3 regions of the Acetobacter tropicalis genome follow, and region 1 is predicted to be linked to each of the others. Evidence: riboswitches for the same ligand, from Rfam matches in the RefSeq annotation. Region 1 holds a riboswitch; each other region holds the start of a gene.
The links. A riboswitch is a leader RNA that binds a small molecule or an ion and turns the genes downstream of it on or off. The one in region 1 is predicted to bind cobalamin.
Positions count from the first base shown of each region.

Region 2: it holds a riboswitch for cobalamin, as region 1 does, so the genes downstream of both, QWU00_RS03145 (Rieske 2Fe-2S domain-containing protein) here and QWU00_RS15725 (DUF1636 domain-containing protein) in region 1, are expected to answer to the same signal.
Region 3: it holds a riboswitch for cobalamin, as region 1 does, so the genes downstream of both, QWU00_RS03160 (hypothetical protein) here and QWU00_RS15725 (DUF1636 domain-containing protein) in region 1, are expected to answer to the same signal.

Region 1 is NZ_JAUYUW010000001.1:3,492,042-3,500,268, forward strand. Features, by position in the region: gene cobN (cobaltochelatase subunit CobN) at 1-3,168, opposite strand, end outside; gene cobW (cobalamin biosynthesis protein CobW) at 3,174-4,256, opposite strand; gene QWU00_RS15725 (DUF1636 domain-containing protein) at 4,260-4,616, opposite strand; cobalamin riboswitch at 4,714-4,938, opposite strand; one part of gene QWU00_RS15730 (IS5 family transposase) at 5,113-5,527, opposite strand; one part of gene QWU00_RS15730 (IS5 family transposase) at 5,526-5,866, opposite strand; gene QWU00_RS15735 (LysR family transcriptional regulator) at 6,074-6,997, opposite strand; gene QWU00_RS15740 (MFS transporter) at 7,118-8,227, shown strand, end outside.
Region 2 is NZ_JAUYUW010000001.1:700,958-709,184, forward strand. Features, by position in the region: gene cydB (cytochrome d ubiquinol oxidase subunit II) at 1-825, opposite strand, end outside; gene QWU00_RS03125 (cytochrome ubiquinol oxidase subunit I) at 829-2,262, opposite strand; gene QWU00_RS03130 (Dyp-type peroxidase) at 2,600-3,616, shown strand; gene QWU00_RS03135 (family 1 encapsulin nanocompartment shell protein) at 3,628-4,422, shown strand; gene QWU00_RS03140 (tRNA-binding protein) at 4,801-5,139, shown strand; gene QWU00_RS03145 (Rieske 2Fe-2S domain-containing protein) at 5,350-6,432, opposite strand; cobalamin riboswitch at 6,762-6,998, opposite strand; gene QWU00_RS03150 (LysR family transcriptional regulator) at 7,420-8,227, shown strand, end outside.
Region 3 is NZ_JAUYUW010000001.1:710,629-718,855, reverse strand. Features, by position in the region: gene QWU00_RS03190 (MFS transporter) at 1-602, shown strand, start outside; gene QWU00_RS03185 (hypothetical protein) at 628-804, opposite strand; gene QWU00_RS03180 (peroxiredoxin) at 965-1,621, shown strand; gene QWU00_RS03175 (RBBP9/YdeN family alpha/beta hydrolase) at 1,658-2,434, shown strand; gene QWU00_RS03170 (PepSY domain-containing protein) at 2,581-4,029, opposite strand; gene QWU00_RS03165 (TonB-dependent receptor plug domain-containing protein) at 4,029-6,095, opposite strand; gene QWU00_RS03160 (hypothetical protein) at 6,159-6,572, opposite strand; cobalamin riboswitch at 6,701-6,917, opposite strand; cobalamin riboswitch at 7,015-7,232, shown strand; gene QWU00_RS03155 (TonB-dependent receptor) at 7,316-8,227, shown strand, end outside.

The sequences.
Region 1 (8,227 bases):
GGAAAAACGCTGGCGCAGCGCAACAAGAGCGCCGGGGTTTTCCTGACCCATGAAGGCCACAATATCGTCACGCCCAAGCGTAGCCTGGTAATAGATATCAAAGAGGTGGGCCGGGACATCGCGTGTTAGATGCGCAAAGGCGGCGAGGTTATCAAGGGTAGCGGTGATTTCCGCCGCACCACGAAAGCCATGGCGCATCATCCCGTTTGCCCAGCCCGGATTGCCCGCACGAGCACGCACCACTCGGGCAATTTCTTCACGCAGCAAACGCGCCCGCGGTGTGTCTGGTCGGGTGGTATCCATATGGTACAATGTTGGGGTTGTGCTACCTATCCGTGCTATGGCCGCAACAGGGCCTGCTTCATGCGCCGCGTAGTCAGACGATAGCAGAAGATCCGTTTCGGGAAGGTCCTGCACATGCACGACGCTATCTGTCTGGGATAGGCGTTTTTCCAATGCTCCGCGGTCCTGATGCATGTCTCCATTAGCGGCAATAGTCCATTCAGACGCAGTGAGCCACGCTTCTCCGGCTGCATCGCGGCCTTCATCACTATAGTTTTCCAGCGCTTCCCCCATACCAAGCCCGTAACTGCCGGGGCGCGGGCCGAAAACACGCGGGCCACGCACAGAGTACGGATTTTCTGCTGCTGGTTCGTCTCTTTTCGCCAGGGCGGCGGTCGCGGCCTCAAACATCTGAGCCAGACCGGGGAAAACATCTCGGAACAGGCCTGAAACACGTAGTGTCACATCAATGCGCGGTCGCCCCAGAAGAGCTGGGGGAAGAATTTCAAAACCGGAAACACGCTCCGATCCGGCATCCCACTGCGGCGCAAGCCCGGCCAGATGCAATGCCATGGCAAACTCCTCGCCGGCGGTGCGCATGGTGGCAGAACCCCAGAGATCAACAATCAGCCCATGAGGCCAGTCTCCATGATCCTGTAAATGACGGCGGAGTAGTTCCTCAGCCAGCCGCACACCTTGGCCATGCGCAACACGGCTTGGTACGCTGCGGGGATCAACGGCATACAGATTGCGCCCGGTGGGCAGAACATCAGATCGGCCACGCTGAGGGGACCCAGCCGGGCCTGGCGCAACCTGACGGCCCGCCAGCGCTTTCAGCAGACCGTCACGCTCGCCAGCCCCATGACCGTAGATATGCAGGCCATCCCCAAACTGACTTTCCTTGATATCGCACACAAAGCGATCAATCCGCACAATGGCTTCGGCAGCACCAGCCTTTTCGGCAAGCCCCAGATCCTGCTCAACACCGCTCGCCTGTGCTTCCGCGCGGATTACACTGATTAAGCGATCACGACGCGCTGGGTCCAACCCTTCTGCCGTGGAATATTCATCAAGCAAGCGTTCAAGCCGCAGAAGCCCCTCTGGCACGGCACTAATGTGTTGAGGAGGAGGAAGGTGCCCCAGTGTCACTGCTCCAATCCGGCGCTTGGCCTGAGCGGCTTCGCCCGGATCATTAACTATAAATGGATAAATGACAGGGAGCGCCCCGATCAACGCCTCCGGCCAGCAGGTAGCGGAAAGTGCCACCGCCTTGCCAGGCAACCATTCCAGAGTACCGTGCGCTCCCATATGCACCAGCGCATGTAATCCTTGCATCTGTAGCCACAAATAGAAGGCTACGTAAGAATGCCGGGGGATACGTGTGAGATCATGATAATCCGCGTCTCGCAGATGCGCTATCCCACGTTCCGGTTGAAGGGCAACAAGAGCATTACCCTGCTGCACAGCGGAAAAATGGAAACAGCCATCTTGCACTAACGGGTCATTGTGCGCCTCGCCCCATGTGTGTTTCAGGGCGTCTTGTAATTCGGACGGCAAAGTGATGAGGGCGGCGTGATAAGCTTCTAACGGCCACTTCTGCCTGCAATGCTGAAGCGCTAACCCAAGCGGCTGTTCAGTTGGAAATACGGTATAACCTGCATGCTGAAGGTTTTTTAGAATTGCGTCCGTGGAAGCCAGCCCGTCCAATCCAACAGCATGAGCCAACTGATCCGGACGACCGGGATAGGTGGAAAGAACAATTGCAAGTTTTTGATCGGCTGCAGGTGTGGCGGCAAGGCGGTGCCATGCGGTAACCCGTTCGGCCACAGCCACAATGCGTTCAGCATCGGAGCGATGCACCAAACGAGAAAATTGAAGATCTGGATCACGTGTTTCAACCGCTTTGAAACTGATGACCCCTGCAAATATGCGTCCGTCAACTTCGGGGAGGACAACATGCATGGCAAGATCAGCGGGAGAAAGACCTCGTTCTGCTGCGGCCCAATCCTCTTGACGGGCCGTAGAAAGCGCGACCTGAAAAACTGGATATCTGGTGGCGTCAAGCGGTGAAGTGCCATTTTCCCCACGTGCGGAAAAAGCTGTCGCATTTATGATAACGGCAACGTGGTTGTCACACAGAGCCTGACGGATCCACTGCGCTGCATCAGGCTGCTTAAGCGAAGGGGCAAACATTCCCATGGCGCGAAAGCCGCGTTCCCGCAATGCCCTGATCAGGGCATCAACTGGCTCTGTATCTGCTGCTGTCAGATAGGCCCTATAGAACATTACGACAGCCAGAGGCGCGCTGCCTGAGGGAACGGAAAACGTGACGCCTAAATCTGGATCATACCATCCTGTGTCAGGTATGATATGAGGTGTAACGCTTAACTTGGCTTCCAACCCCGACACCAAAGCCAGTTGTACAAGAGCTGCCTGAGCCGCTTCAACGCCCCCCATATTGCACAGATTTGCCAGTTTCCGCAGTGTGGGTTCAGTGACTGTAGAACAAGCTATCAGGCTTGGATCTTCACGCCCATCTGCTGCAAGAACGGCCAAAGCAATACCATTTTCACGCGCCAGTTGCTCGACCTGCACCAGCCCGTAATGCCAGTAACTGGCACCGCCTATCAGCCTGACCAGAATGCCTTTTGCCCGCGCAAGCGTGGTTTCAATATAGGTATCGACCGAGAGCGGATGCCGCAATGCAGCAAGATTGGCCAACCGCAGAGTAGGGAGTGCCCCATTTGCAGCATGCCACCCAGCAGCAAACGCGCCCAGATCACTATCAGAAAAAGAGAGCACCACGAGATCAGCCGGGCTTTGCCCCAGATCAATGGGAGTTTCCGTCTCTTCCAGGCCATGACTTTCTCGGAAGATCACGTGCATGCGGATTAATCCTCTGGCGTGGTCTGTCCTATCAGCACGGCCTGGATTGCTTTGGCATCAACATGATCGTGCTCAGCAATCACCACAAGACGCGTCTGCCGGGGCTCTGTGCCCCATGGTCGGTCATACTGAGTACGCACGCGCTCACCTACACCCTGCAACACCATCCGCATCGGTTTTCCGCTGACGGCAACATAACCCTTTACACGGAGAATGTGCTGCGTGCGGGCAAGGGAACGCACTGCTTCGACAAGCGCGTCAGGATTGGTGACCTCCGGCAGATCAACGACTACACTGTCGAAATCTTCATGCTCGTGCTCTTCCTCTCCATCATGATGAGAAGGACGGGCGGCAAGATCATTCTCCGCCTGAGCATTCAGGCCCAGAATCACCTGAGGGTCAATGTTTCCATCCTTGACAGGAATGATGGGCAGGGCGCGCGGAGTGAGAGAGGCGATAACCTCCCGAGCCCGTGTCACGCAGACTTCATTGACCAGATCCGCTTTTGTAAGGAGAACAATATCCGCACAGGAAAGCTGGTCCTCAAACACTTCAGCCAGCGGTGTGTCATGGTCCAGATTATCATCAGCCTGTCGTTGTGCGTTTACAGCTTCTGTATCTGGGGCAAAGCGTCCTTCCGCCACGGCTTCTGCATCAGCCAGCGTGATAACGCCATCTACAGTAATACGAGACCGGATACTGGGCCAATCAAACGCCTTGAGCAGGGGTTTCGGTAAAGCCAGCCCTGAGGTTTCTATCAGAATGTGGTCGGGCCGCTGGGGGAGGGCCATAAGCCGTTCAACTGTGGGAATAAAGTCATCTGCCACTGTGCAGCAGATGCAGCCGTTGGCCAGTTCAAGAATGTTCTCTGCCGGGCAACTCTCATCTGCGCAGGATTTCAGAATTTCTCCATCAACGCCGAGTGTTCCGAACTCATTGACCAGAACCGCCAGCCGCCGCCCTTGTGGGTGCGTCATCAGATGACGGATCAATGTGGTCTTACCTGCACCCAGAAAACCCGTAATGATGGTGACCGGGACCTTGGCAAGATTGTGCCGGGCGGTTCCTGCTTGGGGTGTGGTGTTCATATCTCAGTTCTCCTGCGGGGGAAGGCGGGCGAGGCTTTGTTTACGGAAAATCTGCGGCCGCTGCCGCCACGGAACCAACCCATCCGATGTGGCGGCGTAGGCTTCGGCGCCAGCCAGAATTTCGGGGGCATCAGCTTCCGTAAGCCTGCCATACACATAGCTCCATCGGCCTGGAGCGCTTAACGCCACCACGCATCCGTTATTACAGGCGGACAGGCATTCCACAGGCACAATTTCCAGCCCGGAATCTGGTTTTTGGCCGGCAAGGTGCGTGTAAAGACGGGCTCCGGGTACCGGCTGCCCTTCCACCACGGGTTCTCCCGCGCGGCAGGTTGTGCAAACAAAAAGTTTTGCGTTCATATCCCAGCCCTGCTTGCAACAAAGGGCACCGCAGGTAGACCTCTGGCTGCAAAGGCAGCAAGGAACGGTCAACCGGTTGCAGCGCACCCCGGCTGCCCGTTGAATACTCTTGCTGGCAGGTCTCCCGGCTTGCGGAATCAGGGTTTCCCCAACAATCATCCACCTTCCCGACAATTTGTCAGTGGCGCAGGATGATCTTTCCGGTCACGGTCGCGGGGGCGGCTGTGATTGAGGCTTCTTTGATACAGAAGCCCTGTCACATTCCCTCTTAGCCACCTTATAGGCGCACCTATAAAACGGAACCAACACGCTAGGCTGTTGCGGCAAAGTGCCCATGATGTCAAGCAATGGAACCCCATGGCTCATGTGCAGAGGGCATCCTCCGAAGAGGAAAAGCAACGATATGGCTATTCGAGAAGCTAATCTGACTAAGGCGGAACAATCTGCTGGAAACGGCAGATGAAATATCTCTCGCAACGAATGCTAGGGTGTGTCGTCAGTTAATTCCAATGATGGCGGAGACGAATTGCACGGCTGCGAGGAAAGTTGACTTCAGCTTGTCATATCGTGTTGCAATACCCCTGAACTGTTTAAGTCTGGCGAAGAAGCGTTCGATGATGTTTCGTTTTTTATAAAGCGAGAAGAGGATTTTCCGTGGATTGCGTCGGTTTTTCTTTGACGGAATAACCGGTGTGATCCCCCGCTCTTCAAGCTTTTCGATGAGGGGATCGGCATCATAAGCCTTGTCGGCGATGAAGACCTCGGGATCGACTTCATCGAGCAATGGCTCTGCTTCTGTGATGTCGGCCCTTTGTCCGGGCGTCAGGGAAAGAGCCGCAGCCTTTCCCGCGGCATCGACAATGGCATGGATTTTCGTGGTCAGTCCGCCACGGGACCGCCCGGTGGCCTGATCCGCCCCCTTTTTTACGGGCGCCCGCGCTATGCTGGTGAGCACGGACAATGGTGCTGTCGATCATCATGTATTCGTTGTCATGGTCAGCAGCCAGATGCCGGAAAATCCGCTCGATCACGCCGCCTTCGCACCAGCGACGCAGCCGCCGGTGCACGTTCTTCCAGTCCCCGAACCGGGCAGGCAGATCACGCCAGGGAATGCCTGCACGGTAACGATACAGCACGGCTTCGATAAACAGACGGTTATCCGCAGCCGTCCCACCGACATGACCTTCGCGACCCGGGAGAAGATCTTTTATTCGCTCCCACTGACCATCGCTCAAACCATACCGTCGCATTCACACTCTCCCCGTTCCAGAAACAGGAAGAAAACATCACAGATCAAACGGGAGTACAAGCTTCATAATCCCCCCGTTTAACTGACGACACGCCCTAGCTAATGAACCACGAAAGAATGGATACGCTTGTGCCGCCATATCCGAAAACATGTCCTTCGTTATGCAAAGCTAGTCACTTTCCAAATTGAAGTTAGAAAATAAATTAATCTAAAAACTACTTTTTTCAAATACATGCCGTGACACACGAAATAATGTTTCTCTAAGCCAGCGATGTATAGGGTCCATATCCCTCCGTGGATGCCATGCCTGAAACGCTTCGACATTCGGCAAAGAGAGCGGGAATTCGAACGAAGCCAATGACAGAGCATCAAGAGAAATATGATCAATGACAATGCTTGGTAAAGCAAGAATGAGGTCCGTGTTCTTCATACTTTCGATCATGCAATGGTAATTGGGAACCACCATAGGAACATTCCGCGTGAGGCCAAACTGATTACGTAAGACCCAATCAATCGGGCCATGGGCGCGTCCTCGCCGGGAGACGCTGATATAATCGTAACACACCATGCTTTCGGGGGTGATTGGAGTATTCAGGATAGGATGTTCTTTACGGACCAATCCCTGCATCTGATCCCTGAAAAGGGTTTGGCGGCGGATTTCGGGCTTCATCAACTCAGTTGCGCCAATATACAGATCAATACTGCCTTCCCGTAAAGGATCTGAAGCAGCTGTACCAATTTCGGGTGCCCAGATTACCTCGCTCTTGGGGCAATCTTTTTTGAGAGCTTGCAACAACGGCAAAGCAAGGGCTGCTACAACCAAATCATTGGCGCGAATTGTAAATGTGGGGCTCATATTGGCCAGATTGGCCAAGGCCCGTGTCTGGATCAGCGTATCTGCATTCTGAACCAGGTCCTGAACTCGCCCCAGAATACCCGCAGCAAAAGTGGACGGGATCATCCTCCGTCCGGCTTGAACCAGAATAGGGTCTGCGAAGGCTTTGCGCAATTTCGCCAATTGGCGACTCATGGCCGGCTCACTGACCTTCAGACGGCGCGCTGCAAGAGAAACACTCTCCTCTTCCACAAGCACCTGAAGATAACGCAGAAGATCAAGATCGTAGCCTTTCATCCTTGCAGAAATAGACGTTGCCAGGTGGAATGACCAGAAATTTCCATTCCTAAAATCGAAGTCGTCGCTTGCCGGAAATAGGGGTTGTCCCGCTCTTTTGGCTCAGGGACATGTAGCGGTATGAACAACGTCATTCCTGCACAGGCGGGAGGCGAGCCGATCATTCACGCGGCACCTCCACGGCCCTCATACATTCCGCCCTTTGGTCTGCGTACAATCATCGGCTGCCTGGGCATGCTGCTTGCCGTGCATGTTGCGGGCTTCAATGAACACGTTACAGAAATCGGGCTTTCTGACATCCGCGGGGCAATGCATATTGGCCACGATGAAGGAACCTGGGTTATCACGATTTATGAGGCCTTCAATATTGCTGCCATGGCTTTTACGCCATGGTTTTACATGACGTTCTCCATCTATCGCTTCTCCATTTTCATGACAGCGATCATGGCGCTGTTTTCCATTCCGGCACCGTTCATGCCGGATATTACTTCCCTTTGTATCTTACGCGCGTTTCAGGGAATGGCAGGGGGATGTCTGCCACCTGTGTTGATGACGGTCATGCTGAAATATCTACCGCCTGAAATCCGTGTGTTCGGTATTGGCGGGTATGCCATGAGCGCCACTTTTGGACCCAATCTTGGCCTACCGTTGGAAGCGTTCTGGTTCGAGCATGTGGGGTGGCACTGGCTTTACTGGGAGATCATTCCTACCGCGGCGCTCGCAATTGCCATGATGGCTTATGGTCTGCCGCGTGACCCCATGCATTTTGAACGGTTTGAGAAATTCAACTGGTTTGGCCTGCTTGTGGGGCTTCCTGCCATCTGCTCGCTGGTGATTGTTCTGTATCAGGGCGACCGTCTGGACTGGTTCCGCTCCCCCATTATTACTGACCTTACCTTCTGGGGTGGGGCGGCATTTATTGTGTTCGTAATTAACGAGGCCTTTCATCCCAGCCCTTATTTTCGGATTCAGTACTGGCGCTCCCGGAACATTCAGGCGGCTTTGCTTTCGCTTGTCGGCATTCTCGCGATCTGCGGCATCATGGGGGATATTCCGGCAACCTATCTAGAGGCCGTGCACGGTTATCGGCCTATTCAGGCGGCTCCCGTCTCTCTGGTTGTCGCAGTGCCACAACTGATCATGCTACCGTTGATAGCAGCCATCTGCAACAACCCGAAGGTGGACTGCCGCTTCATTCTGGCTGGTGGAATGTGCTGCCTGGCGGCGGCA
Region 2 (8,227 bases), 2.8 Mb from region 1:
GAGGCACAGAAAGAACCAGCCCAGCGCGCACAGGAACGGCCCCTTAGAGTGGTCCCGCCGCAGGCCCATGACCATCAGGCCACCAAGCAGCGCGACCAGAACAGGCACAGGCGCAACAAACAGCATATTGGGCCACGCCGTCCAACGGCGCAGATAAGGCGCATGCAGCAGCGGGGTCCAGATACTGACAGCAACAATGCAAAGGAAGAGCCCCACAGCCAGACGCGCCGCCCACCTGCGGCACGATGCCTCCAGAACGCCGGTTGTACGCCAGATCAACCATGTTGCGCCCAGCAGGGCGTAGCCGCACATCACTGATAAGCCACACAGAATGCTGAACGGCGTCAGCCAGTCCAGTGGCCCACCGGCAAAAGCGCCATCCGTAACGGTAACACCCTGAACCACACCGGCCAGAATGGCACCCTGACAGAAGGCGGCCAGGCCGGAGCCGACCATAAAACCTGTGGTCCAGAGCCGCTCACGCGGGGTGCCGCGCGTCATGACACGAAATTCAAACGCCACGCCCCGGAAGATCAACGCCAGCAACATCAGCACGATGGGTAGGTAAAAGGCGGGCAGCAGAGTGGCATACGCACCGGGGAAAACCCCATACAGCACGGCGCCGCCCAGAACCATCCATGTCTCGTTCCCGTCCCATACGGGGGCGATGGTGTTCACCATCACATCCCGGCGGCCGGGATCACGCTCCAGCGCAAAGAGCATGCCGATGCCTAGATCAAAACCATCAAGAATGACGTAAATACTTATGGCTGCAATCAGAATGACAGCCCAGACAATGGGGAGCCAGTATGCAAAGTCCATCATGGATCAGGCTCCTTTGCCAGCAGACGGGTCAATCACATCCGGATGCATGCGGGCTGCCAGAATATCGGATGCGTGAGAGGGAGGAGTATCATGTTCGCCTTCCTGCGGCGCACGCCCCAGCAGGCGCACCAGAATGCCCATGCCAGAACCAAACACCAGCACATACACCACCACAAAGGCCGTCATGGTCACAGCCATGCTGGACAAAGCAATGGGAGAAACGCTGTCTGACGTGCGCAGCAGGCCGTAAACAGTCCAGGGCTGACGGCCGACTTCGGTAGTGATCCAGCCGCACAGCAGCGCCAGAAAACCAGCGGGAGCCATGCACAGGGCAACACGATGGAAGAGTGTATTTGTAAACAGGGTGCTGTTGCGCCGTAACCAGAGGGACCAGAACCCCACAAGCGCCATAAGCATGCCCAACGCCACCATGATGCGGAAGGAGAAGAAAATAACAGGCGATGGCGGCCGTTGATCACGGGGGAAATCCTTCAGCCCCGGCACCTTGCCTTCCAGACTATGGGTGAGAATGAGTGAACCCAGCAGCGGCACCTTGACGGCATAATCCGTCCGCTCTTCCTTCATGTTGGGAATACCAAATAGCAGTTCCGGCGCACGCCCTTCTGATATCCAGTCACCTTCCATCGCTGCAATTTTTGCGGGCTGGTACTTCAACGTGTTCAGGCCATGGGCATCCCCGGCCATGATCTGGATAGGAGCCACGATGGCGGCCATCCACATGGCCATGGAGAACATCACCCGCACAGGTTCGCTGGCAATCCGCCCTTCACGCCGGGCCTTGAGCATGTGCCACGCCCCGGTTGCCCCAACAATGAACGCCACGGAAAGAAACGCCGCCAGCCCCATATGCACCAGCCGGAACGGGAAAGAGGGGTTGAAGATAATGGCCAGCCAGTCCGCTGGCATGAAGCGCCCAGTTGTGGGATCAATGCTGTAGCCGCGCGGCGTCTGCATCCAGGAATTGGAGGAAAGGATCCATGTCATGGAAATCAAGGTGCCAATGGAAACGCAGCACGTGGCGGCAAAATGCAACCCCCGTCCCACCTTGTTCATGCCGAACAGCATGACGCCCAGAAAACCCGCCTCCAGAAAAAAGGCGGTCATGACTTCATAGGATAACAGCACCCCGGTAATTGGCCCGGCCTTTTGAGAAAAGACAGACCAGTTGGTGCCAAATTCATAGGACATGACCAGGCCGGAGACCACGCCCATACCAAAGACAATGGAGAAAACCTTGATCCAGTATCGGTAAAGATCAAGAAAAACAGGTCTTCCGGTCTTGAGCCACAGCCCCTCCAGCACAGCCAGATAGGCCGCCAGTCCAATGGAAAAAGCGGGGAAAATAATATGAACGCCTACTGTAAAGGCAAACTGAAAGCGCGCCAGAAGAAGCGCAAGGTCATGGGCAGGCTGCATTGGGTCTCATCCAAACATATGCATGTGGCTGCTCCACCAGAAAACAGCCTCCACAAACCCTGAAAGAAAGGGGCTGCTTCCTGCCATAAACGCCGCAGGGAACCATCCTGTTCCGCAACGAGCCACAATGCTCTTGCCCTGTACTAGATCAGCAAGAGCTCTGCCGTCCAAGACCTTTTCCTTATATAATAATAAACAGCAGTTATAATGGTGACCCGTTTGTGATCATTCTTCTTATCTGTCGCATTCTTGTATCTTGCCACGCTGCGCTGCATGCCTATGCTATGGCTCTGATATCGTTACACGATCGCGTTGTTGCGCGAGGAGCTTCAGACCGTTGGCCACACCTCAACCCATTGACACAAAACTGACCCAGGCCGCCCTTTTCCTGGTGGTAACCCTGAACAGTGATACCCCGGATGCCGCGGCCATAACGCAGATCAAGGCCCTTATGGGTGACCTGTCCTCCCTTGTTCGGGGTGTGGGATTCCGGGTGCCTGACGGCAGGCTAAGCTGCATTACGGGCATTGGGTCCAACGCGTGGGATCACCTTTTTGGCACACCACGCCCGCGTGAATTGCATCCCTTTCGGGAAATCAATGGCGTGCATCACGCCCCCTCCACACCGGGAGACCTGCTGTTCCATATCCGCGCCACCCGCATGGATCTGTGTTTTGAACTGGGCACGGCTATCGTGTCCCGGCTGGAAGGCGTCGCCTCCGTTGTGGATGAAGTTCACGGTTTCAAATATTTTGATGAACGTGATCTGCTCGGCTTTGTCGATGGCACGGAAAACCCCACCGGCCAGCCCGCCCTTGATGCGACCCTGATTGGTGAGGAAGACCCGGCTTTTGCTGGCGGCAGCTATGTCATTATTCAGAAATACCTGCATAACCTGAAAAAAAGGGATGCCATCCCCACTGAAGTGCAGGAACATATTATTGGCCGCAAGAAACTATCGGATATTGAACTGCCGGAGGCCGATAAACCAAGCTATGCCCATAATGTGCTGACCAATATTGAAGAAAACGGGCAACAGCTTCAGATCGTGCGCGACAACATGCCGTTTGGTGAAGTGGGTAAAGGAGAGTTTGGCACCTACTTTATCGGCTATGCGTGCTCCCCTTCCCGCACGGAACAAATGCTGCAAAACATGTTCGTGGGCAAACCACCCGGAAATTACGACAGACTTCTGGATGTCAGCACCGCCGTTACGGGAACGCTGTTCTTTATTCCCACAAGTGATTTTCTGGACGGCGCGCCTGATCTGGAAACAGCCGATCAGCCAGCACCAGCCCCCTCACCTACCCCTGATCTGCCGAGCGGCTCTCTTGGAATTGGGTCACTCAAATAAGGAGTTCTGACATGAACAATCTGCACAGACATCTGGCTCCCATTTCCTCCGCCGCCTGGGCCGAGATTGAAGATGAAGCCGCCCGCACCATCCGCCGCCATCTGGCTGGCCGCCGGGTTGTGGACACATCAGACCCCAAAGGCACCGCTTTTGCCGGTGTGGGCACAGGCCGCGCCAAACAGATTGAAACACTGGGCGACGGTGTGCGGAGCGTTCTGCGGGATGTTCTGCCGCTGGTGGAACTGCGTGTTCCCTTTACCGTATCACGCGATGAAATTGATGCCGTGGAACGCGGCTCCCTTGATTCAGACTGGCAGCCAGTCAAGGACGCTGCAAAGAAAATTGCCTTTGCAGAAGATCGCGCCATTTTTGACGGATATGCCGCAGCAGGCATGACGGGCATCCGTCAGGGCACGTCAAACACGCATCTCAAACTTCCTGCATCGGTCAAGGATTATCCTGCCGTTATTTCTGCCGCGCTCAATGAATTACGTCTGGCGGGCGTCAATGGCCCTTATTCCATTGTGCTGGGAGCCTCGGCATTTGAGGCCGTCAACGGCGGTGATGATGAAGGGTACCCCATCCGCAAACATCTTGAGAGCCTGATTGACGGCAAGATCATCTGGGCCCCCGCCATTGAAGGTGCGTTTGTTGTCTCCACCCGTGGTGGCGATCTGGCGCTGGATATTGGGCAGGATTTTTCCATTGGCTATTTGAGCCACACGGCTGAAACGGTGGAGCTTTACCTGCAGGAAAGCTTTGTCTTCCGTGTGCTGACAAGTGAAGCCACTGTCGCCATTGACTAGTACACCTAAGGCCGTAGCCGTCTCCACAAGACGGCTACGGTTGATTACGCCCTACGCTCCCCGGTTTTCTGGATAGAACACAGAACGAGTTCTTTCCTCCACTCGCCTGCCCCCTGGCACTCGCCCCCAAGAATAAAAGCACCCTCTTCTGCAAAAATTGATCACCGTTTGGGGCAAGCCTATCAACAATAGGGAGGAAAAGTGTGCATTGGTAATAGCGCCTCCCCGCATCTCCTTGAGAAGCACGGTTTTATCTACCGTGTTATCCAAGTGGGAGATATGCTCCACTCATCCAGAAACAGGTAGTGACAGTTCCGGAATTATTGCCCCCTAAAGACAGTTTGAAAACTTGCTTCACACAAAAGGAAGACTCGTCTCATGACCACGATTTCCATTGATGACTTCACCAAAATCGATATTCGCGTTGGAACAATCACTGATGTCCAGCCTTTCCCGGAAGCCCGCAAACCAGCTTGGAAACTAACCATTAACCTTGGCGCAGACATTGGGCTGAAACGCTCCAGTGCCCAGATTACGGAGCTCTATTCCGCCGAGGCTCTGATTGGCCAGAAGGTTGCCTGTGTGGTGAACCTGCCACCCCGCCAGATTGGCCCGTTTGTTTCTGAAGTTCTGACCTTGGGCTTCCCTGATGATCAGAAGCGCGTGGTTCTGACTATCCCTGAACGAGATGTGCCTGATGGCAGCCGCCTCTTTTAAAAAGGCGTTTTTTTCTTATAACTATACAGAACAATACACCCACTACCCGTTTTGGTATAAAGGTATCCTTTGGTGGGTGTTGCTCTCTTATGGAAGAGCACTCTTTCTGTTCAGAGTGGCGTGCGTCTGATTGAAAGGCTGTGCACATAATGACGCAAACGGCCTGCCCTCTGTCTGCTTGACGCATCACAGCACTGCGCAAACAAGCTTTCACTCCCCCTGAGGGGGCGACACACCTCTGTCTCGCAAAAGCTGCCGCAAGGCAAGAATAACAGGAAAAACTTCCACGTTATGATCGCCCCCCAGTTCCTTCCATGCTTGCTGTTCCAGTTCCACAATTTCACGATCTTCAAAGAAGACGCGCTCTGTAAAAGCAACCAGCACGGGCCATGCCAGATCAAGCAGAAAGGGCACTTTCAGCCGCTTGATTGATAACAGCCCGAAAACCCGGTTTGTCAATTCCTGCCTGTCTTGAGGAACATAAGAGATCCATAACTCCATGACAGGCTCATCAATACCCTGCGTTTCAATACGCAGGGTTTGATAGGGATACTGTGTGCGGATGGTCATCACATCCCGGTAAGCGAAGTCCCGGCCATCCTTACGCCTCTGGCCGTAAATCAGGGCCTCACTCAAGGGTTGCTTGCCGCCTGTACGGGCAAATGTATAACGCGCTTCTACAAAGTCCTCACCACGATCCATGCCAAGGAAACGGGGTTTCATTTTGCCTACAAGCCGACTGTGCAACACCTGATGGTTCATATCCATCAGGTTTTCATGCATGAAACTGTAATGACAATTGACCACCTGCCCAAAACGTCTGGTACGATAACGTTTATCTCTTACACGTGGAAAATCAGGAAGCGGTTTGGTCTCGGCCAGCGCCTGATTGCCCATGAAAACAAAAATAAGCCCGTCTTTTTCCCGGCACGCCCACGGCTTGAGGCGAAGGAGACCCGCATCGGCAGCGCCATTTTGGGAAACACACTGCCCTTTCCTATCATATTTCAGACCATGAGCCAGACAGCTTATAAAATCCCCACAAACAGCACCTTTGCTCAGCGGCACCTGCTTATGGGGGCACAAACCATCCAATGCGTAAGGAGCGCCGTTTGTAGGCCGCACCACCACCAGAGGATGGCCCGCAAACTGAACACCAAGAGCTTTACCGGGGCGCACTTCACGGGACCACGCAACGGGGTACCAAAAATTCGGATCACTTCTGACCCGTCTTAAATCAGCTTTTTCTAATAATGCAGCCTGCAAGGAATTTATAGTAGATCCATTTTTCATACTTATGGCCATCCCACACAACGCGGCTCAGACACAGGAAAAAAGATCTTCCCCTTGTAAGGATAGGGCTTCTCCTGCTTTTTTCCTGAACGCGTATACTCAGTTATCCGTCTTGAAAAGCACGCATTCCCGTTTGATTTTTGAGCAGATGCCTCAGACGGTAGAAGCCTTCCGCTTAGGGCAAACACGAATTTTACTTTTTTGCTGAGAAAAAGCGGAGCTCTTCAGGAACGTAAGCGCCCCTGACGGTTCTTGCGTGAAAAACGGCTGACACATGCAGCAGACAGACATGTCACTTTTCTCCTCCCTTCGGTACATCCCGCCCGACGGCTGGTGGCTGGACGATGGCAGGTCTCCTGGCTCGCGGATTATGGCTTGCTGATTCAACCTTCCCGTTTCCTGATGAAAACAGTGGCGCACGTTCTACGCGACCAAACCAGAAGCATACCGCCTACAGTTGCGGGAGCAGCCTCCGACTACGCCTTCAAGGTCACTCATTGACCCCTTGAGCATGACGGTGTTCCCTATTAACCCGCTTGCACGGGACCATCGAAGCGTTTTGCAGATACATCATGGGCCTAACCACCCCTCCCGCGCAAGATGCAATATAACATGGTAGAAGAACACAGCCATTAGCTCTGTGCATGGACTATAAAGAACGAAAATATAAGAACGCACCCATTCTAAAAGAAAGTAAATTCCTCAGACCTTAGAATAGGACTCAAAAATTCCGTCGAACGTTTTCACTAATATCACGCAGGCTGAGAACAGTATTGACATTATTCGCATAAGACACAGAAACACAGACGTTCTTTTCCCTTTCAACAAGAAGGTCTGGGTTAGGAAAAACGAGAGTATGGGTTGTAGCCCTTAAACACTTTCCAGATGCAAGAAGCAGAGGATCTAAAAAGGAACGCTTTGAAATCATGAATAAAAATGGTATAATTTTCATAATTATATAAATTATACGCATACACGGAGCATTGCATGCCTGTTCTTGAACGTAGCCATCTGGCCATTATTCAGGAAGTTGCCCGCGAAGGATCGCTTACGGCAGCCGCAGCCAAGCTTAATCTGACCCAGCCTGCGCTCAGCCATGCCATTCGCAAGCTGGAAGACCAGCTTGGCGTGAAAATCTGGCGGCGGGAGGGGCGCTCCCTTACCCCCACCCAAGCCGGTGAGTGGTTGTTATCCCTTGCCAACCGCTTGCTGCCGCAGTTTGCACTGGCGGAAGACAGGTTGGAGCAATTTGCCAATGGCGAGCGAGGAACCTTACGCATCGGTATGGAATGCCACCCCTGCTACCAATGGCTTCTGAAAATTGTCTCACCGTATCTGGATCAATGGCCCAAAGTGGATGTGGACGTGCGCCAGAAATTCCAGTTTGGCGGGATTGGGGCCCTGTTCAGCAACGAGATTGATATTCTTGTCACGCCAGATCCACTTTACAAACCGGGGCTGAGTTTCACCCCCGTTTTTGATTACGAGCTTGTTCTGGTTGTGGGGCCGGACCACCCCCTTCGGCACACCAAATTCATCCTGCCCCAGCAACTTGCCGGGGAAACCTTGATCACCTACCCGGTCCCTTCAGAACGCCTTGATATCTTCACGCAGTTTCTTCAGCCTGCTGGCATCAGTCCACGCCAGCAAAAGCAGATAGAAACCACGGACATCATGCTGGTCATGGTCGCGCATGGGCGCGGGGTTGCAGCCCTCCCCGGTTGGCTGGTGGAGGAATATGCATCCCGCTTTAATCTTTATCCCGTCCGGCTTGGCAAAACGGGTATTGCCAAGC
Region 3 (8,227 bases), 2.8 Mb from region 1:
TGTTGCCAGATACACACGGCAAAACCCCAACGGTGGCCCACAGCAGGGCGCAGATGTCTGGCAAGGAGGCTGCAGCCCTGCTGGCCGTATTATGTTACACAGGGGGAAGCTTGGCCGTATGGCCGTTCACGGAGCGGATTGCGGCTTCAATCGGACTGGTTCCGGCAGCCTTTGGCACGCTCTCGGCTTTCGCAAACATATTGGGGCTGGGTGTTTGTCTGGCGAGTGTCAGACTCAGCCGCACCGCATCCAGTATGCGGTTTCTGGCCCCTACCATTGTCATTACGGGCCTGATCTGCATTCTTCAGGCGTGGCCACCTTCCAAAACACTATTTTGCGCTGCGTTTTCGTTAAATTATGCGCTGTGGTTCTTTATTTATCCCAGTCTTGTGGGGCTAACGTGCCTGGTGGACCCATCTGGGCGGCTGGCGGCCCGCTCCGGCGGGGCATGGATGCTCTCACAGGCAGGCACAACGTTATTGGCGGGGTTTGCGGGTACAGCCGGCCATTATGCGTGGATAGGGGTGCTCAGTTTCCTGCTTTGTCTTGTTTCAAGTGTTGGCACATCTTTTGTGAAACCTTTTGGAAAAGACGGGGAATAAAAGAACGCGCTTCAGTCCGCTCTTCTTAGCGTGCTGCGGTTTCAAACGTGGTTTGTACTACGTCATATTGAAACAGGCATGATGTGGCTTGAGAAAGAGAGAGCATGGCTGATTTTGCATCAGGTTGGGATGCAACCAGACCACTTGCCACAAGCAAGAAACTGACCACGACAATTCCCGGCCAAAGTGCTGTTTTCAGCATACACGCGTTTCCTTTGCTCAGAATAAGCCATAAGAGCCTCCTGTGCGTAAGACTCTCCCTCTCTCAATCCACTTAAATATATTGAATTATAATTTTTACAACGACAAAAATATGTGGTTAACTTATTTCATATTTCCTGATGTGATTTGGAGCGGCGGATATGACCATTCAACTCGGACAAACGGCCCCGGATTTTGTGCAGGACAGCACACAAGGGCCTATTCATTTTCATTCATGGCTTGGGTCTGACTGGGGTATTCTGTTCAGTCACCCCAAGGATTTTACGCCTGTCTGCACAACGGAACTGGGGGCGGTGGCCCGTCTTGCACCAGAATGGGCCAGGCGGAACACAAAGGTTCTGGGCTTGTCTGTGGATGAACTGAAAGATCATAACGCATGGGAAGCCGATATTGCCGAAACGCAGGGCAGCACGGTTGATTTCCCCATTCTGGCAGACGCCGATAAAAAGGTGGCAACCCTGTATGGCATGATCCACCCGGAAGCCGACCCGAAAGTAACGGTCCGGAGTGTTTTCATTATTGATCCCAACAAGAAAATCAGACTGACACTGACGTATCCTCCCTCAGCCGGGCGGAGTTTTGACGAGATTTTGCGTGTGCTGGATAGCCTGCAACTGACAGACAGCCAGAAAGTCACCACACCAGCAGAGTGGCGCGCGGGTGAAGAGGTGATTATTGCGCCATCCGTGAGTGATGACGAGGCTCGGAAACTGTTTCCGCAAGGGTGGAAGGCACTCAAGCCCTATTTGCGGTTGGTCAAACTTTCCGCAGACCACAAAACACCGTCCGTTCCCTGATTTTCGGTTCCGCCCGATAACGCAAGGCATTCTGTGATGAACAAGAATGAGCCCCTGACTTATGCTGCGGGAGAAAAGCGCGTGTCATCTCCCGCCACCCCTTGGGATAATGCTGCGTACCATACAGCGCTCCGCCATATTGAGCGGAAACTGTGGGATATCAGCACAGATCCGGAAGATGTGTTTCATCATCTTTCTTATTCCCTGGCGCCATTTGAGGTTGTGATTGTGCCCGGGTTGGATGGTTCGGGGCCGAAGCATTGGCAATCTCGCTGGCAGAAGGTGTTTGCGCAGAATAACTGTGCTGTACGGCGTGTGCGGCAGGAAAACTGGACCAAGCCTTCTTATGATGGCTGGCTGAAAAAGCTTGCCAGCGCCGTAGCCCGTAGCAAAAAGCCTGTTCTGCTTGTGGCGCACAGTCTTGGCAGTATTGTGGCTGTGCATGCTGCCCACAAAGGGCTTCTGTCAAAGGTGGCCGGGGCGCTTCTGGTGGCCCCGGCGGACGTGGAGAACAGCCCGCAGGAAGATGCGCATCGGGTGGAAGCTTTTAGCCCCGTTCCGTTATCTCACCTGCCTTTTCCGGCCCTTGTTGTGGCCAGCAGAAATGACCCATGGCTGAGTGTCCGCCGAGCCCGCTTTCTGGCGCGCTATTGGGGGGCCACTTTTGTGGATGCCGGGCGTGTTGGGCATATAGGCAACCACAGTGAGATTGGTTGCTGGCTGGATGGTCTGTTGTTTCTCGACCGTTTGGCACAAGGCATTTTACTGGACAGGCAACCTGTTTCCCAACAGCAGAAAAAGGTGCTGCAATAACTGTTATGCCGGGTGCGTGGCGTCGTCATGCGCTACGCTTGATAGAAATGTAGGCACTCCTTGTTTCTTCCCTGGATGTTGCTGGAGAGCGAGGGGCTATGCTGATGATCCCTTACGGATATAACTTGCGGGAAATCATGATTTAATCAGGTTCTTCTGCCCATTTTCCACTTCAGGCGTTTGGCGGCAATGATAACGCCTGAAAGGTAAATCAGCAGGACACCGCATAGGAGTGGAAAAACAATAGTCCATCTTGCAACCGGTTTGCGGAGCCACTCCCATAGGTCAAGGTCATGCAGCCCGTAAACAATCCATCGGGATTGTTTGGCGGGGGTATCAAACGCTGCGACCAGTTCTCCGGTTTGCGCGTTCAGGTAGAGAAGCGTGCCATCAGGCGCGGTCCCTTTCAGAACGGGGAAGGTGCGGATGCGTGTGGCATGGTTAAAATAATAGGCATCGGGCCGCGTTATGAGGGAGAGGTCAGACTGTGGGGAAAGAACATGCCGCTGGTGCAGGCTCTTCTCCAGCATGTCCGGTGTCAGACGTTCCGGTTGAAGCTGTGCGGTCAAACGCTCGGAGTGACCGTCTCTTTTTTCAACACGTAATGACACTTTGTCGGCCAGAACCACACCCTGAACCTGCGTCCATGCGGATGGGTGGTTGGTGATGAGTTTCTGAAGAAGTGTTTGAATAGTGCGCCCATTCGCAGCGCCACTCACACGTTGCGGGTAGAGAAGAGCCTGCTCACTTTCAAAAAGTCCAGCCGGGTTCATGGTCAGTAATCCTGTTGTAATCCAGGATAACGCCAGAAGGCCAAATACTGTGCCGCCAAGATGGTGGACAAGATGCCAGCGTCGATAATAGGAAAACGGCCATTTACGGCGCAGGCGTAAAACCCCCACCAAAAGCCCGGTTATGGTCAGGAACACGCCTATGCCCGAAAAAACAATAACAACCTGCTGCCATAGAGCGGGATGCCTGCGTAATAGTGCCGGGTACAGCCAGTGAGCAATGGCACCAACCCAAGCCCAGCGCCGGGATGCTGCCGTGGTGGCCTGCACAACATCGCCTGTCAGGCGAGAAACATAGAGATAAGTTCTTGATATATCTTCAAAGCGGTAGCGGTGGAAACCATCCTGCCGTCCGTGCGTATCCAGCACCCATTGGTCATCCGTGGTGGTTCCATCAAAAACGGGTTCCTGATAGGTGCCGGTGGCCTGCGCATAGCGTCGAGCGCTGACGCTGGCGTCTTCTGGGGTAATTGTTCCAGTGTGTCCTGTCCTTAAATCAACTGCGAAGGATGAACCCTTGGCTGGATAGAGGGTCAGAACAGGTTCATCTCCAATCGAGGCAAGGCGAAACCCACGGAACTGAGCATTGGGCGCGCTCAGGCTGGGAATATCAGGCAGAGTATCCGGCAGATGCAGTGGAGCATAAACGGCCTGCTGGGCTTTCTCATCCGGTTGCGGCCATCCGTGCCAGAGCATGACAATGCCAGAAGCGCACCATGAAACCATAAGCAGGCCCATGCAGATTCCGGCCCACCTGTGGGTAAGATATAAGGTGCGTAAAGCCAATTTTGTTAATCTGGGCATCAGAACCGATAGGTATAGGCAAGCTGAAACGTGCGTGGCCACCCAAGAGAAACATACCGATAAGGGAGGGAGCATCCGTACGGACCATCAGCCGATGTATCTTTGCACCCACGGCTTGGTCTGCCGTATTCCGCGCCAGTCAGATTCTGAATGCTGAAATTCAAGGTGTGGCGGCGCTCCTTATCAATATAATAACGGCCCGACACATTCAGAACAGGGTAATTGCCATAGTTTATTCTCTGCCCCGAAACAGAGATATATTGTGACCCCGTATAAACAAATGTTGCGGTTAACCCAAAAGGCAGATCCTTTGGGTGGTAATCCAGACTGGTTTTAACGAGGCTGCGGGGAATCTGCACCATTTGCAACCCGTTATTCTGGCGGGCGTGGTTCCATGTAAAGGCGGTGTCCCATGAAAAACTATGGTTGAATTCCATTCCCCCTGAAATGCTGACACCGTTCACATGTACGGTTCCGTTCTCGTTACCAAAAACCTCCTGGCCGGTTTTTTCATCAAAGGTTGTGTAGTCAATCAGATTATCAATCCGCCGAACAAAGCCTGTCAGGTCCCAGTGTATTCCAAAACGGCCACTTTGCAGGCGTTGGCCAAGGGAGAAATTGGCACTCAGGCTTCTTTCGGGCTTGAGGTTCGGGTTACCTCTTTCATCCTGCGGATCATCAGCAAACAGTTCTTCAGCCGTCGGCAGGCGGAAGTTGGTGCCCACTTCACCTCTTGCATACAGATTGAAGGGGAGATCATATCGCCCTACCACATTCCAGATTGTGGCTGAGCGTCCGGTAGTGGGGCTGTTGTAACGGAAACCCGCGGCAATATGGGCATGAGGAAGCAGGTCTGGGGTCATTCTGAGTTGTGCAAAGCCTGCGTTGGTCATTTCCGTTTGCGGAAGAATACGCAGAACGTTGTCCTGCCCCCCATAGCGTTGCATGTCATAGCCGAACCATGCTTCCAGCCCCCGATGCAGGATGGCGCGCCCAAGCACATTGACGCCGTAATCTTCATACCCCCAATAGGCATTGCGGTAGAGCACATCACGTTGGCCGGGGTGCTCTAGATCATTATAAATCGTGTCATAATGGGTATCCCAGTTATGGTAATACCCTTTCACATAGAAATTCAGACGCTCCAGCGGATGAAAATCCAGTTTGAGCGTGGCAAGATCTTCCACCCGGTCATTTGTATTTTTTGCCACCCGGTAAGGGCGGGCATAGTCCAGGTTGGCAATGGTATGCTGGTAGGTGGCTGTCAGATTGAGTTTTGACGTAATGTCCACATTGTATTTTGCGCCAACGGTATAAACGGAATATTTACGGTCCCGATGTGTTGCGCTAGGCTGATAATCCTGTTTCCGAAACGCGCGATAGCCGTCTGTTCCGTCCCCCGAGGCATAGACAACAAAACGATGTTTCCCAATCGCATTGGCCAGATACCCGTCAAGATGTCTGCCGGTGTTGCTGTCTCCAGATGCGGTTATCTGGCCGGTGAGATGATCGGAAAAAGGACGGGTAACAATATTCACCGCCCCCGCTACGGCCTGCGTGCCATAAAAAAGGGACTGGCCTCCATCCAGAATTTCGATTCTGTCAACAATGGCGGCTGGCAGTGTATCAAGGGGCGGGGTGCTACCGTAGAGGCGGTTGTTGATCCGCACCCCGTCCACTAACCAGAGCACATCTTCGGTGCGTGAGCCCATAAGGGAAACATCCGCGTAATCGAAAGGACCATTCTTGAGCGCGACGGACATGGAGGGCGCGAGGGCGGAGAGAGCCTGAGCCACATCAACATAGTTTCCGTTGCGTATGGCTTGCGCCCGAACAACATCCACTTTTACCCCTGAGCGGGCAAGGTGTTCAGGGAGCGTGTCTTCAAGAGAATGCCCCACCACAGTCAGATGTTCATGCTGTAGTCTCTTCTTTTTGGAACCATATTTATTTTTTGTCACGTGTGCCGGCATGGCGGAAGGGGCGGTGTTTTCTGCGGCCAGCAAAGTGCCAGAAGTAAGGAACCACACCAGAAAGGTGAGGCTGATAAAAGGGGGTGCGGGCATGAGGGGAGCAACCGGAGCAAGGCAGTTTAACGGGAAATGCGTGACAGGATCAGAGAACGTGGTTCAGGTCACGCCATCATAAAGCGCCATGGCGGCGGCTCTAGCCCCAACTGTCCAGTGCACCGTGACATATGTCTGCACAATATGCTCTGCGTCTTTCGTGGTCTGAAAGGCCAGCTTGGGCGGTAGCGCGTCCAGAAGATCAAGGGCATGGGCCAGCATGGGCCGAAAAGCGGCTTCCAGTGCAGTGCCTCTGTCCTGGTACGGGCGGGGGCAGGGGCCGAAGGTTTTCATAAAAATGCTGTAACCGCTTTGAACAATGTCCGGTTCTGTATTGGGCGGTGGCATGTGCGCCATAAGGGCCGCCCTGAGTGCATCCGTACGGGACGGGCAGCGTTCAATCATGGTGCGCACCAGCGGATGCAGACCATCATGCGGTGTGCGGGCGCGGGGTGGAGAAGGAAAACCGGGTATCATCTCTCAGAAATCTCCCCGCCAGCTAAAGCAGGAACAAAGCCTTGCGTTTTTCAAGGCATGAGACAGACACCACACAGCGGCATATTGCACAGTACGCTCTCCAGCCTCCGGTACATCCCGCCCGGCGGCACGGTCAGACGACGACAGCAGGTCTCCTGGCTCGCGGATAATCGGTTCTGATTCAGCCTTCCCGGTGGTGACACCAGTGGCCCGCTTTTGCAGCGGAAAAATCAGACCCATACCGCATACAGTTGCGGGAGCAGCTGCCGACTTGCCCTTGGTCTCTAAGGCGTACGGCATTCCCTGTTCGCCCGTTCGCACGGGACTGTCGACAAGTGAGCAAACTAATGCACACAAATGGGGCAGTCCGCAATATTCTTTGCAGACTGGGGAAGTGCTCGGAAAAATGTCGCGCACGTTGACAAAATTCACGGGTTTGTGTCTATCAGCCTATCGCTATGGTGCCTTCAGCCTCCTCTTGCCGGGATGCTGCAAGGCTAAGAGGGAAAACGGTTAAAAGCCGGTGCTGCCCCCGCAACTGTGCGCTGTGAGGTTTTTTGGAAACATGACGCCACTGAATACCCCTTCGGGTGTTCGGGAAGGTATCCATCACACCGTTGACCAGCAAGCCAGGAGACCTGCCATTGCAGAAAAGTCACGGACGGAGCCGCCGAACGGGGTGATTCGGGGGCGAGGCGAAGCTCTCTCGTCTCCACCGCGGTGATGTTTGGTGGAGCTATTCCGTGCGACCAGTTTATTATATCGTGACGCTTATGGCGTCTGGCCTTTTCTGCATGAGCGCGGGCCATGCAGAAACAACCGGTTCTGATCAGAAACAGGGTGTAACCGGCCCTCTTTCCAAGAATGTTACATCCGTCGGAAAAGCGGAATACATCACCACGCATGGGAAAACGGCCTTCCTGAAAACGGTGGCTGGTGTTGGTGGACGGCTTGGTCTTTCCATCCAGCATTCGCCTGCCACCATTAACGTTATTCAGCATGATCTGATGATGCAGCGTGGTTACGCGCAGGCAGAAAGCGCAGCGGACAGTGCGCCGGGTGTATCCTCCGGTGGTTCTCCTGGTAGCCCGGCACAGTTGATGATGCGCGGCTTTACGGGAAACCAGATCCTCATCTTGCGTGATGGTCTTTATTTCGGGCCAACAACCATGGTTAACCGGCCCCAAAATACCTTCAATCTGGAAAGCGTGCAGGTGTTGAAGGGTCCTTCTTCCGTGCTGTACGGACAAGGGGCTGTCGGCGGCACGGTGGACATGCGCGCCAGAACGCCGGATTTTGATGCAGCCCATGCCAATGCGCTCTTATCCTACGGCAGCTTCAACACCTGGAATGCAGGTGTGGGTGGGTCCGTGCCCATTACAAAAACGCTTGCCATTCGCTCAGACTTCAGCCGCACATCATCTGACGGGTTTGTAAAAGGCGCAGATCCACATTCAGATGATTTTACAACCACGCTGTTGTGGAAACCAACAAACCGTTTCACTGCGCGCCTGAGCATGGATTACCTGACAGACCGTCTCTCCACCTATTATGGCACGCCTCTGGTCTCTCTTGCACAGACAGGCGGGCGCGTTGGCGGCTTGCTCAGTTCCTCCAAGGGGCTGGGGATCACCAGAGGGTCTTTGTGGCGCTAT